DNA from 2 places in the Brevibacillus nigriterrae genome. Region 2 is predicted to be linked to the other one. Evidence: riboswitches for the same ligand, from Rfam matches in the RefSeq annotation. Region 2 holds a riboswitch; the other holds the start of a gene.
What was found. Region 2 has a riboswitch for cyclic di-AMP ahead of ACPW7N_RS18030 (3D domain-containing protein). Riboswitches for the same ligand answer to the same signal wherever they lie in the genome.
Positions count from the first base shown of each region.

Region 1: linked by a shared signal. The riboswitch ahead of ACPW7N_RS18350 (Na-translocating system protein MpsC family protein) and the one ahead of ACPW7N_RS18030 (3D domain-containing protein) in region 2 are both predicted to bind cyclic di-AMP.

Region 1 covers NZ_JBNCMT010000026.1:21,893-26,751, forward strand. The annotation lists gene kdpA (potassium-transporting ATPase subunit KdpA) at 1-1,132, opposite strand, end outside; gene ACPW7N_RS18345 (potassium-transporting ATPase subunit F) at 1,167-1,244, opposite strand; cyclic di-AMP (ydaO/yuaA leader) riboswitch at 1,786-1,932, opposite strand; cyclic di-AMP (ydaO/yuaA leader) riboswitch at 2,165-2,310, shown strand; gene ACPW7N_RS18350 (Na-translocating system protein MpsC family protein) at 2,450-2,824, shown strand; gene ACPW7N_RS18355 (hypothetical protein) at 2,846-3,043, shown strand; gene ACPW7N_RS18360 (methylated-DNA--[protein]-cysteine S-methyltransferase) at 3,154-3,672, opposite strand; gene ACPW7N_RS18365 (deoxyribonuclease IV) at 3,860-4,859, shown strand, end outside.
Region 2 covers NZ_JBNCMT010000025.1:44,453-49,311, reverse strand. The annotation lists gene ACPW7N_RS18045 (hypothetical protein) at 1-293, shown strand, start outside; gene ACPW7N_RS18040 (methyl-accepting chemotaxis protein) at 315-1,259, shown strand; gene ACPW7N_RS18035 (hypothetical protein) at 1,402-1,611, shown strand; cyclic di-AMP (ydaO/yuaA leader) riboswitch at 1,735-1,972, shown strand; gene ACPW7N_RS18030 (3D domain-containing protein) at 1,973-2,632, shown strand; gene ACPW7N_RS18025 (class I SAM-dependent methyltransferase) at 2,712-3,410, opposite strand; gene hppD (4-hydroxyphenylpyruvate dioxygenase) at 3,634-4,725, shown strand.

The DNA of each region.
Region 1 (4,859 bases), on a different contig from region 2:
TTCCAACCCCGTCTCCACCGAAAACGCAGTTAAGCATCATTTGAGCCAGTGGTACTAGACCTCCCAATGGCGTCAAGGTATCATGCATGTTGTTCACCGTACCGGTAGTAGCAGCCGTTGTAACTGCAGTAAACAAGGCACTTTGGGCAATTCCAAATCTGACTTCTTTTCCTTCCATACTGCCCATCTCTTGTGACAAGCCTGTCTGGGCTAACGCTGGATTTCCGTTCAGCTCGTTGAAGTAGGCAAGCCCGAGGAAACCGAGGAACATCAAGCCCATTGCTGCAAAAATGATGAAGCCTTGTTTGCGGCTTTGAGCCATGAATCCAAATGCAAAAGGCAAGGCAGTCGGAATCAGGAACATCGAGATGATTTCAAGAATATTTGTGAACCCATTGGGATTTTCAAACGGATGAGCCGAGTTTACTCCAAAATGTCCGCCACCATTGGTTCCTATATGTTTAATTGATTCAAGCGCAGCGACGGGACCTCGTGCGATTTGCTGCTCTGCTCCTTGCAAAGTTGTCGCAACGGCAGTTGGTTGAAGGGTTTGCGGCACCCCTTGCGATACGAGAAGCAGCCCCACGATAACAGAAAGCGGAAGCAGAATACGAGTGTGAGCTCGCACCAGGTCTACATAAAAGTTCCCCAAGCTTCTCTGTCCCGTCACACCACGCATAAAAGCAATGGCTGCAACAAGCCCCGTAGCAGGTGTCGTAAACATGAGATACATAATGACAACCATTTGAGACAAGTAAGATAATCCTGTCTCCCCACTGTAATGTTGAAGGTTGGTATTGGTTAAAAAGCTTGTAGCCGTATTGAATGACAGGAATTGTTCCATTGCGGTGATTCCATTTGGATTAAACGGTAAAATCCCTTGCAAACGAAGAAGAAGGTAAGCAAGCAATCCCATGACCAGGTTTACCAGCAGCAGTGCTTTGGCATATTCCTTCCAGGTCATATCTTTTGCCTGAATACCAGACAATGCATAAATTCCTTTCTCGAAACCGCCAAACATTCGGTCCAGACCAGTTGTCTCAAGTGAAAAAGCTCGAACAATATAACGCCCCATTGGTATGGCAAACAGAATGACCAGACCTAAAACGACGGCTATTTGAATAAAGTCCACAATATTTCCTCCTCACAGTCAATAAACTGCGTCCTTAGTACTTTTCCGGGTATAGTAAAGCGTGACCAAGATACAAGGCTACCCCAATTACCAGAATCAGCAAGATGATCATCTGTCTTTACCTCCCTGTTCACTGATTACTTTGTCAAAAAAAACAATCGTGCCGTAAAACAGCAGAAATGATAACAAAATTAACCCAATCGATATGAAATCCACTGCAAATCCTCCTTTGTTCCCCACCTACGCGGTGTTTTTTGTGTAAAAAAATAGACCAATGCCTACTCTTACCCCGAATTGAAGCAACGCAGATGAGAACCCTGGCCGGAAGAAGCTGTCTTCCTACTAAGGCAATCCATTACGTTGGTTCAACTGTCGGAGAAAAAGCACTCATTGGTCTACCTAACGCCCAGCCAGCACGATGTGCCCTCTTTGCGTTCCGTCTCCCTGTACTAGTTCCAGGATCAGTTGTTATTCTTTTCACCCAAACAAAACGGTCATGACCGTTTTGTTGCCCGCAAGCGGTCTTATCGACTTTTATGAAAAACGTCTAGACGTTTTTCACGAAAAAAAGACCTACAAATTCAGCTCGAAAAGGGACATCTTGCCACGAAAACTGCAGCAAAAAAAGACCTTCTCGATTCAGGCGGTCTTGTGACCTCCTTCGCTTTAGCCGACGAAGTTAGCTGACGGGTAGGATGGCGAAAGAGCTTTCTCATCCTTCTCACACAATTGTGCAAGATTAACCCCAAAAGATTGGTTCCTCCGTTCCCGAGTGCCCCGGGACTAGGCCGATTTGCAATTATCGTTTGACGCTTATTATACGTCTGGTTTTTCTGCTTGTTAATGGTCGTTTTTGTCAAATTTCTGCCAAATCGCTCTATTTTTTGCGAATGAAAGCGGATGAATCTCCTGATTTCTTAGTCTTGCTAGTTTGTTCTCTCGATTTCTCCTTTTTTTATTTCTTTAAAAAGACCATCTTTACAAGCTCCATTTATCGGAGTAATATACATAACGCAACGATAATTTCATATCATTCTTAGATCGCTTAGTCTTCAAAGTGAAGAGCGGGGGAACCAAATTGGACTTTTTTAGTCCCAGGGGTGAATCTCAGATACTGAGTAGGGCGACTCTCACGTCCGAATCCGTCAGCTAACCTCGTAAGCGTGTAGAGAGGAGGATCCTTTCCACAGACACCTTTTTTAGTAGGTGTGTTTCGTGTTGCCTGCAAAGCCACGAGAAGAGATCTCTCTTCTTTGTGGCTTTTTTCTTGATGTTTTACTGAAGTACATGCCAGTTGTTCACTAAATGGAGGGAAGCATGAACAAACAATCGGCCAAAAAGAAATTGGAAGCTGATTTAAGTGAAGCCTTTATCAAATTTCAACGTGATCTGATTGGACGAGGACCACAGGAAGCCAAAACCTATATCGTAGGTGATATGGTGATCTTGCGCTTCAAGGGTGTACTGACCGTTGAAGAAAAGCATCTGGTTACCAATGAAACAGGAAGAAAGCTCGTTAAAAAAATGCGCCAGGTATTACGTGAAATGTACAGCCAGCAATTCGAAGGGATCGTGGAACAATTCACCGGGTGCAAAGTTCTCTCGAGTCATAGTGACATCAGCACCAAAATGGGAGAACGAATTGAAGTGTTTATTATGGATAAAGATGTAGAGCGATTATTTCACTCATAGAAACTGTTGGAGGGAGCCAACTTGCTATTAAATATTCATAGCCAGATAAAAGAAGCCGTGGGGAAACAAGTTGTCGTCAATACAAAAAAATCAGAGAAATTCGTTGGCACGATCATCTGGGCAAGCCCTGATTTCACGATGGCGGAGTTAAAGATGAAAGACGGTCATATTAAACTGATAACAGACATTACGATTAAACAGATCAGTATAACGCAGTAAGCAAGCCCGCTCTTCCAGGCAAAAGCACATATATCCTTCTCTATTGACAAAAATATTCCAGAGAGGGGTATATGGCATGCCTGCGAAGAGACTTTTTGTTTTGTCGACGCTTATGCATAACCCTTGTTTTCGTTTTCCAGCTGAAGAAGCTTACCCTTCATTTCCAAACCGCCCCGATAGCCAGTGAGTGCGCCGTTTTTGCCAATCACCCGATGACATGGTATGGTGATTAATACCGGATTCGCTCCGATTGCCGCCCCAACTGCACGAACGGATGATGGTTTTTGAATCATTTCTGCAATGTCTGTATATGACTTGGTTTGTCCATAAGGAATTTCGCACAGTGCTTTCCAGACAACAACTTGAAACGGTGTGCCCCGATAATCAAACGGGATCGTAAATTCCTTGCGTTTTCCTTGAAAATACTCATTTAGTTCTGTCACATAGGGTTGTAATGTGGCATCATCCTGAACAATCTGGCTCCCCGAGAAACGGGAGGCTACCCAATCTATCAATTCTTCCAATGGTTGATTCGGAGACCCTACATAACAAAGCCCACTTGACGTTGCAGCAATGTACATATTCCAATTTTCATGGTTCAACAATGTCCAGTATATTTGCGCTATCATCAGATCGAACCTCCACTTATTTTTTTCCAGTATACCTCTGTTCATCTTGATCTGTACTCATTTGCGAATGGAAAAGCAAGATAGCGAAACTGCAAACTGTTTTCCAAGTGGACGAATTAAAAGTCTTACGTTACTTTTTAGTTAAGAGATATTGATCTTTCAAAATGATGAAGGAGGTTTCTTTTCCATGTTAAAAATCGGATCACATGTATCATTCTCTGGAAAAGGGCTGTTGAATGCGGCTGAAGAAGCTGCCAGCTACGGCTCGACAACTTTCATGATATATACGGGTGCCCCGCAAAATACACGGCGTAAACCAATCGAAGATCAATTCGTGAATGAAGGCAAAGCTGTGATGGACAAGCACGGAATGAGCGAAATCGTCGTACATGCTCCCTATATCGTTAATTTGGGCTCCTACAAAGAAGAAACGTATGAGATTGCCGTTCGCTTTCTGCAAGAAGAAATTCGGCGAACAGACTACCTCGGTGTGAAAAATATCGTGCTGCACCCTGGTGCCTTCACTGACAAAGATGCTGAATTCGGAGTGGCCCGTATTGCAGAAGGGCTGAACGAGGTTTTGGATGGCGTCAAAGATACGAATGTCAATATCGCCCTGGAGACAATGGCTGGCAAAGGAACAGAAATCGGCCGCAGCTTCGAGGAAATCGCAGCGATAATGGAAAAAGTGAAAGACAATAGCAGGCTTCGTGTTTGTATGGATACCTGCCATATACATGATGCAGGCTATGATATCGTCAATGATTTTGACGGTGTGATCGATCAGTTTGACAGGATCATTGGTCTCGATCGCCTCACCGTTGTCCACCTCAATGACAGCAAGAGTTTCTGTGGCACTCACAAGGACCGCCATTCACCAATCGGTGCCGGGCTGATCGGTTTCGATGCAATGAAATATATTGTGCACCACGAAAAAATTCGCCACTTGCCGCTTGTTCTGGAAACACCGTGGATCGGAAAAGAGAAAGGCAAGGAGCGTCCTATGTACGAGGTTGAAATTGCCTTGCTGCGAGGGAATGTAGAAAGCCGTTTCGGTCAGGATTTCCTGAACCACGTAGAGCTGTTAGAGTCGTTCTTTCACAAACAAGAGATCGACCGACGGGAGTTTGTCGTTAACACGTGGCATCTGCTCAAAAACGACCCGAAAGCAAAAAAAGCAGACGCTC
Region 2 (4,859 bases):
GAAGCGCCTACCAGTACATTTTAGAGGCAACGAAGGTACATAGTGAAATTGTCCGTCTCAAGACCTTGTACCCAGAAGTCGATCAGATGCTCAATGCAAATGAATTTCATGGAAAAATGGATCGGTTTATTCTTGAAATGCAACAATTCCTGCAAGCAGAACGGTTTGAACGCAAAGATGTGGAAATGTTAGAAGGTCATTATTATTTCCTGGAAAACTTGCTTACTCTTGCGAAACAACATCCAGGAGTGATGGAATCAAGAGTTTTTGGGCATCGAGATGTGCAATCGTAAATATATATTGGAGGGACCAGTATGTTTTGGAAAAAGAATAAAAGTGTGGAAGCAGAAGTAGCAGCAACGATTCAAGCACCGACGCCAGTGGTAAATAATGCTGAAAAGGAACTCAAAAAAGAGATACAAAGCCAGTATGAACGAATGGGCAGAATTATTCATCAGCACGGAATCGTAAACAATCAACATGGAGAGCTTGCCAGACTAACCAATCGGGTGAAAAATACGGTTGAACAGATTCAATCCATTAGCGAAGCATCAGACCAATCGGCCAACCAGTTATTCGCACGAGGCGAGAAGTTAACCGGGATCTCCAATCAATCGGTCGTCCGCTCTCAGGAAGGGAAAAAGGCGTTGGAGGATGTGGTTTCTGTCATAGCTACATTGGAACAGGAATCCGCTCAAAGCTCGCTTTCCATGAGTCGTCTGGAGGAACGTTCCACCGAGATTACCAGCATCGTTCAGGTAATCAGTGATATCGCCAGCCAGACCAATTTGCTTGCTCTCAATGCGGCAATTGAAGCAGCTCGTGCAGGAGAACAGGGACGTGGTTTTGCGGTTGTTGCCGATGAGGTTCGTAAATTGGCAGAAATGACGGCGAATTCTACGAAAAGCATCGCCCAACTGATTGAAACCATCCAGCAAGAGACCAAGGTTGCACTGTCCAATTCTGAAAAAAGCACTACCGCTATCAAGAGTGGTTTAACTATTACAAAAGTTGCATCCGAGAAAATGGATGAAATCGTAGATGCATTTGGCAAAGTAAGTGAAGAGGTTGGCGGTGTAATGACGATCATCCGCAACCAGAAAGCACTTGCTGATGATATTGCCGAGCAGACCACCCAAGCCAAGGGATTGCTTGATGAAGTGCACGACCAAATTGTCCTGCATGTGAAAGAAGCAAGCGTAGTGGACGAAGCATTGGAAGAGAGCGTCAAAGAACTGAAGAATATGCTTAAAGGATAATCGAGGTAGTGATAAAGGACTATTGGCCAGATTTGGGGCCGTAGTCTTTTTTTTGTAAAATTACCTTCAAATCTGTATTGAAACTACCTCAAGAATAAGTTATGGTTATTCGATATGAAATTCTCAAAAAGGTGTGGAATAAATGATCAAGACGATACAGATTAACGGCACTCCGGTTTTGTTTGTGGTAAATAAGGACTACTTCGTTACCAGTCAAACCGGACGGACAATCAAGGGAAAACTAACAGAGATCGGCTCTGAATCATTACAGTTCGAATGTCCCATTCCTGGGGGGAAAGTTCAGCGACAATCGATCGAGATCAATCAAATTGTGGAAGCGAAGAAATTTTAGTCAGTCACTTCAGGTTCCATCATTACCATATTTTGATCATTTGCGTGCTGGTAACATTATGCTAACTTGAATAGAGTACCGCGATCATATCCAACTTTTTGGAAATCGTCGGTACGTTTTTGCAAAAAAAATTAGCCGAAACTTGAAAAAGTGCGGGGGACAAGCATTCGTTCAGTGGCAATCACTTGAGCGGATGCAAATAAGGATTTCTGCTTTTTGAAATCCTTTGGGGTGAATTGCGATAAGATCAAATTCAAAAAGGAGGATGTTTTCCGGACTTTTTGAAATTCCTCTTATGCAACGGGTTACTCCTTAATCCGAATCCGACAGCTAACCTCGTAGGCTCAGGAGGAGAGTATAATTGAAGAAAAGCTTTTCCAGAACCCTGCTTGCAGTAAGCTTGGGGTTGTTACTCACGGGCATGTCATCCAGTGCATTTGCTGCTGAAGACACGCATGTGATCGCAAAGGGAGATACCTTCTGGAAAATCTCCAAGTTGTATCAGCTTTCACTGAAAGAATTGTTGAAAGCAAATGACGAGAAAGACCCGAATCGACTTGTTCCTGGAGCGGTTATTCAACTTCCAGAACAGCCAAAACAACAAGAAGTGCCTCAGCCAAAGGCGCTATCAGCAGAGAAAAAGGAACAAGCAGCGAAAGCCGTACCGACCGTCACCACTTATGCAGGAAAGACAGTCCACTATGAACGGATAATTGCTGCCAAAGCAACAGCTTATACAGCATCGGCCGCCGAGAACGGAGGCTACGCTGGGCGGGATTATTTCGGAAACCAACTAAAAGTGGGAAGTATTGCAGTCGACCCATCTATTATTCCACTAGGTTCTACCGTTTACATAACGGGGTACAAGGCGAATCCAGTGATTGGCAGCGGAATAATGGGGAAAGCCGTGGATATCGGAAGTGCGGTAAAAGGCCCTAAAGTCGATATTTTCATTCCAGGTTTGGAACATGCGATTGATTTTGGGATTCAAAACGTAAAGGTCTACGTTTTGAAAAAGTAACAAATGACAAAATGAAGCCCACCTCGACTGTGCGAACGTACAAGTCGGGTGGGCATTTTTTTTCGTATGTAACAAACCTTCAAGAGGAAACTTTTCGTAACGCAAGCAAAGTCAAAAAGCTGAGCGCCTGCTGAAGCTCTAGTGACAAATGTTCGGCAAGCTCAGGAGTTACACCTTCTTTGTACACGGGCTGTTCTACAATCAATTCAAAACCATTTTCCAGTGCGAGCTGACTGGCTTCCCATGGCATCAAGGTGTTTTGGATCGTAGGTTCACCGTACAGTCTGCGATAACTGTGTGTCCGTGGCGCAGCGGTCGGGCCAAGGATGCCTAGGAGCAATACTCCACCTGGTTTCAACAACCGTGACAATTCGTGCAATGTGTAGAGAGGAGATTCTGTCCATTCAATTACGTTAATTGCCAGTATACCGGCAAAGGAAGATGAATGATAGGGCAACTGAGTGACGTCACCTGTGTCGAATGAAAGAGCAAGCTGTGGCTGAAACCTCTCTCTGGCAAGCTCCACCATTTCCTCTGACAAATCTACCCCAGTAACTGTATACCCTTGCACCGCCAGTTTCCAACTGCCATAGCCATCTCCACAACCAGCATCAAGAACAGCCCCTGATTCAGGACGAACCAGCTTTGTAAAGAGGGGGAGTACTGTTTTACGGCTGCCGGATTCCCACATATTTTCGCTGCGAGAATGCCAATCGGCGGCGTTGTGATTCCATTGCTTTAGAACACTCGAATTCCAGTTGCTTTTTTTACTTTGCATAAAGTGGCTCCTTTCAATGGTCAGCAGAAATGGAGAATAGCAATAATTCAATCATACCATAGATTCCCATTTGTTTTGGAGTGGTTTCAAGAGTGGCGTAGAATACTAGAGGACTTCTTTAATGGATAAAAGCTTTTAAGCGTCACCCCACACTCTTGCACTGGTAAGCGCTTCCATTATAATTGTAAGAAAAATGTGATATTTATCACAGGAGGCTGAGTGAATGAGCACAACTGACTTTTTTCCAATTCAGGATTGGGATTATGTGGAGCTATATGTAGGCAATGCCAAACAGGCTATGCATTTCTTCACGAAAGCATTTGGCTTTGAAGCGTTTGCCTATGCCGGTTTGGAAACAGGCTCTCGTGAAAAGGTTTCCTATGTACTGAAACAAAATCACATCACCTTTGTCCTGTCCGGCGCACTTGCCCCAGAACATCCGATTGCTGAATTCATCAGGAAACATGGTGAGGGCGTAAAAGATATCGCTCTTCGTGTCGAAGACTGTGAAAAAGCATTCCATGAAGCAGTAACTCGTGGAGCCATTCCAATCAGTGAGCCAACCGAATACTCGGATGAATTCGGAACAGTGAAAAAAGCTACCATTGCCACGTATGGTGACACCATCCACTCGTTTATCGAGAGAAGCAACTACAAGGGAGCGTTTTTCCCCGAATTCAAGGCATATGAATCGCCTTTCAAGGGAGAGAGCACGGGTTTGATTGGCATTGACCACATTGTCGGCAATGTAGAGGTGATGGATGAGTGGGTTGGCTATTACGAAAAAGTCATGGGCTTTACAGCTACTCAAAACTTCGATGATGACGATATCTCAACCGAATACTCTGCCTTGATGTCCAAAGTGATGCAAAGTGGTACTGGACGGATCAAATTCCCGATTAACGAGCCAGCAGAGGGACGACGCAAATCTCAAATTCAGGAGTTCCTTGACTTCTACAAAGGACCTGGCGTCCAGCATATTGCTCTTTTGACCAACGATATTGTCGATACTGTCTCCAAGCTGCGTGCCAACGGAATTGACTTTTTGTATGTGCCTGATACCTACTATGAGGAATTGCAAGAGAGGGTAGGTGCCATCGAAGAGAACATGGAGCAACTGAAAGGGTTGCGCATTCTGGTTGACCGTGATGATGAAGGCTATTTGCTTCAGTTGTTTAGTAAGCCGCTGGTCGACAGACCGACCCTGTTTTTTGAGATTATCCAACGCAAAGGAAGCAGACGTTTTGGTAACGGAAATTTCAAAGCGCTGTTTGAAGCATTGGAGCGTGAGCAGGAGTTACGTGGAAATTTATAAAGGAGCACAATCATAAGAGAACACAAGCCACCAGGGGGTAGCCAATCCATTCCTGGTGGCTTTTTTTGGGTTTTGACAGAAAATTTAATGAATTTAATGCAATTAATAGAACTTATTCATTTATCGTGTTTCTC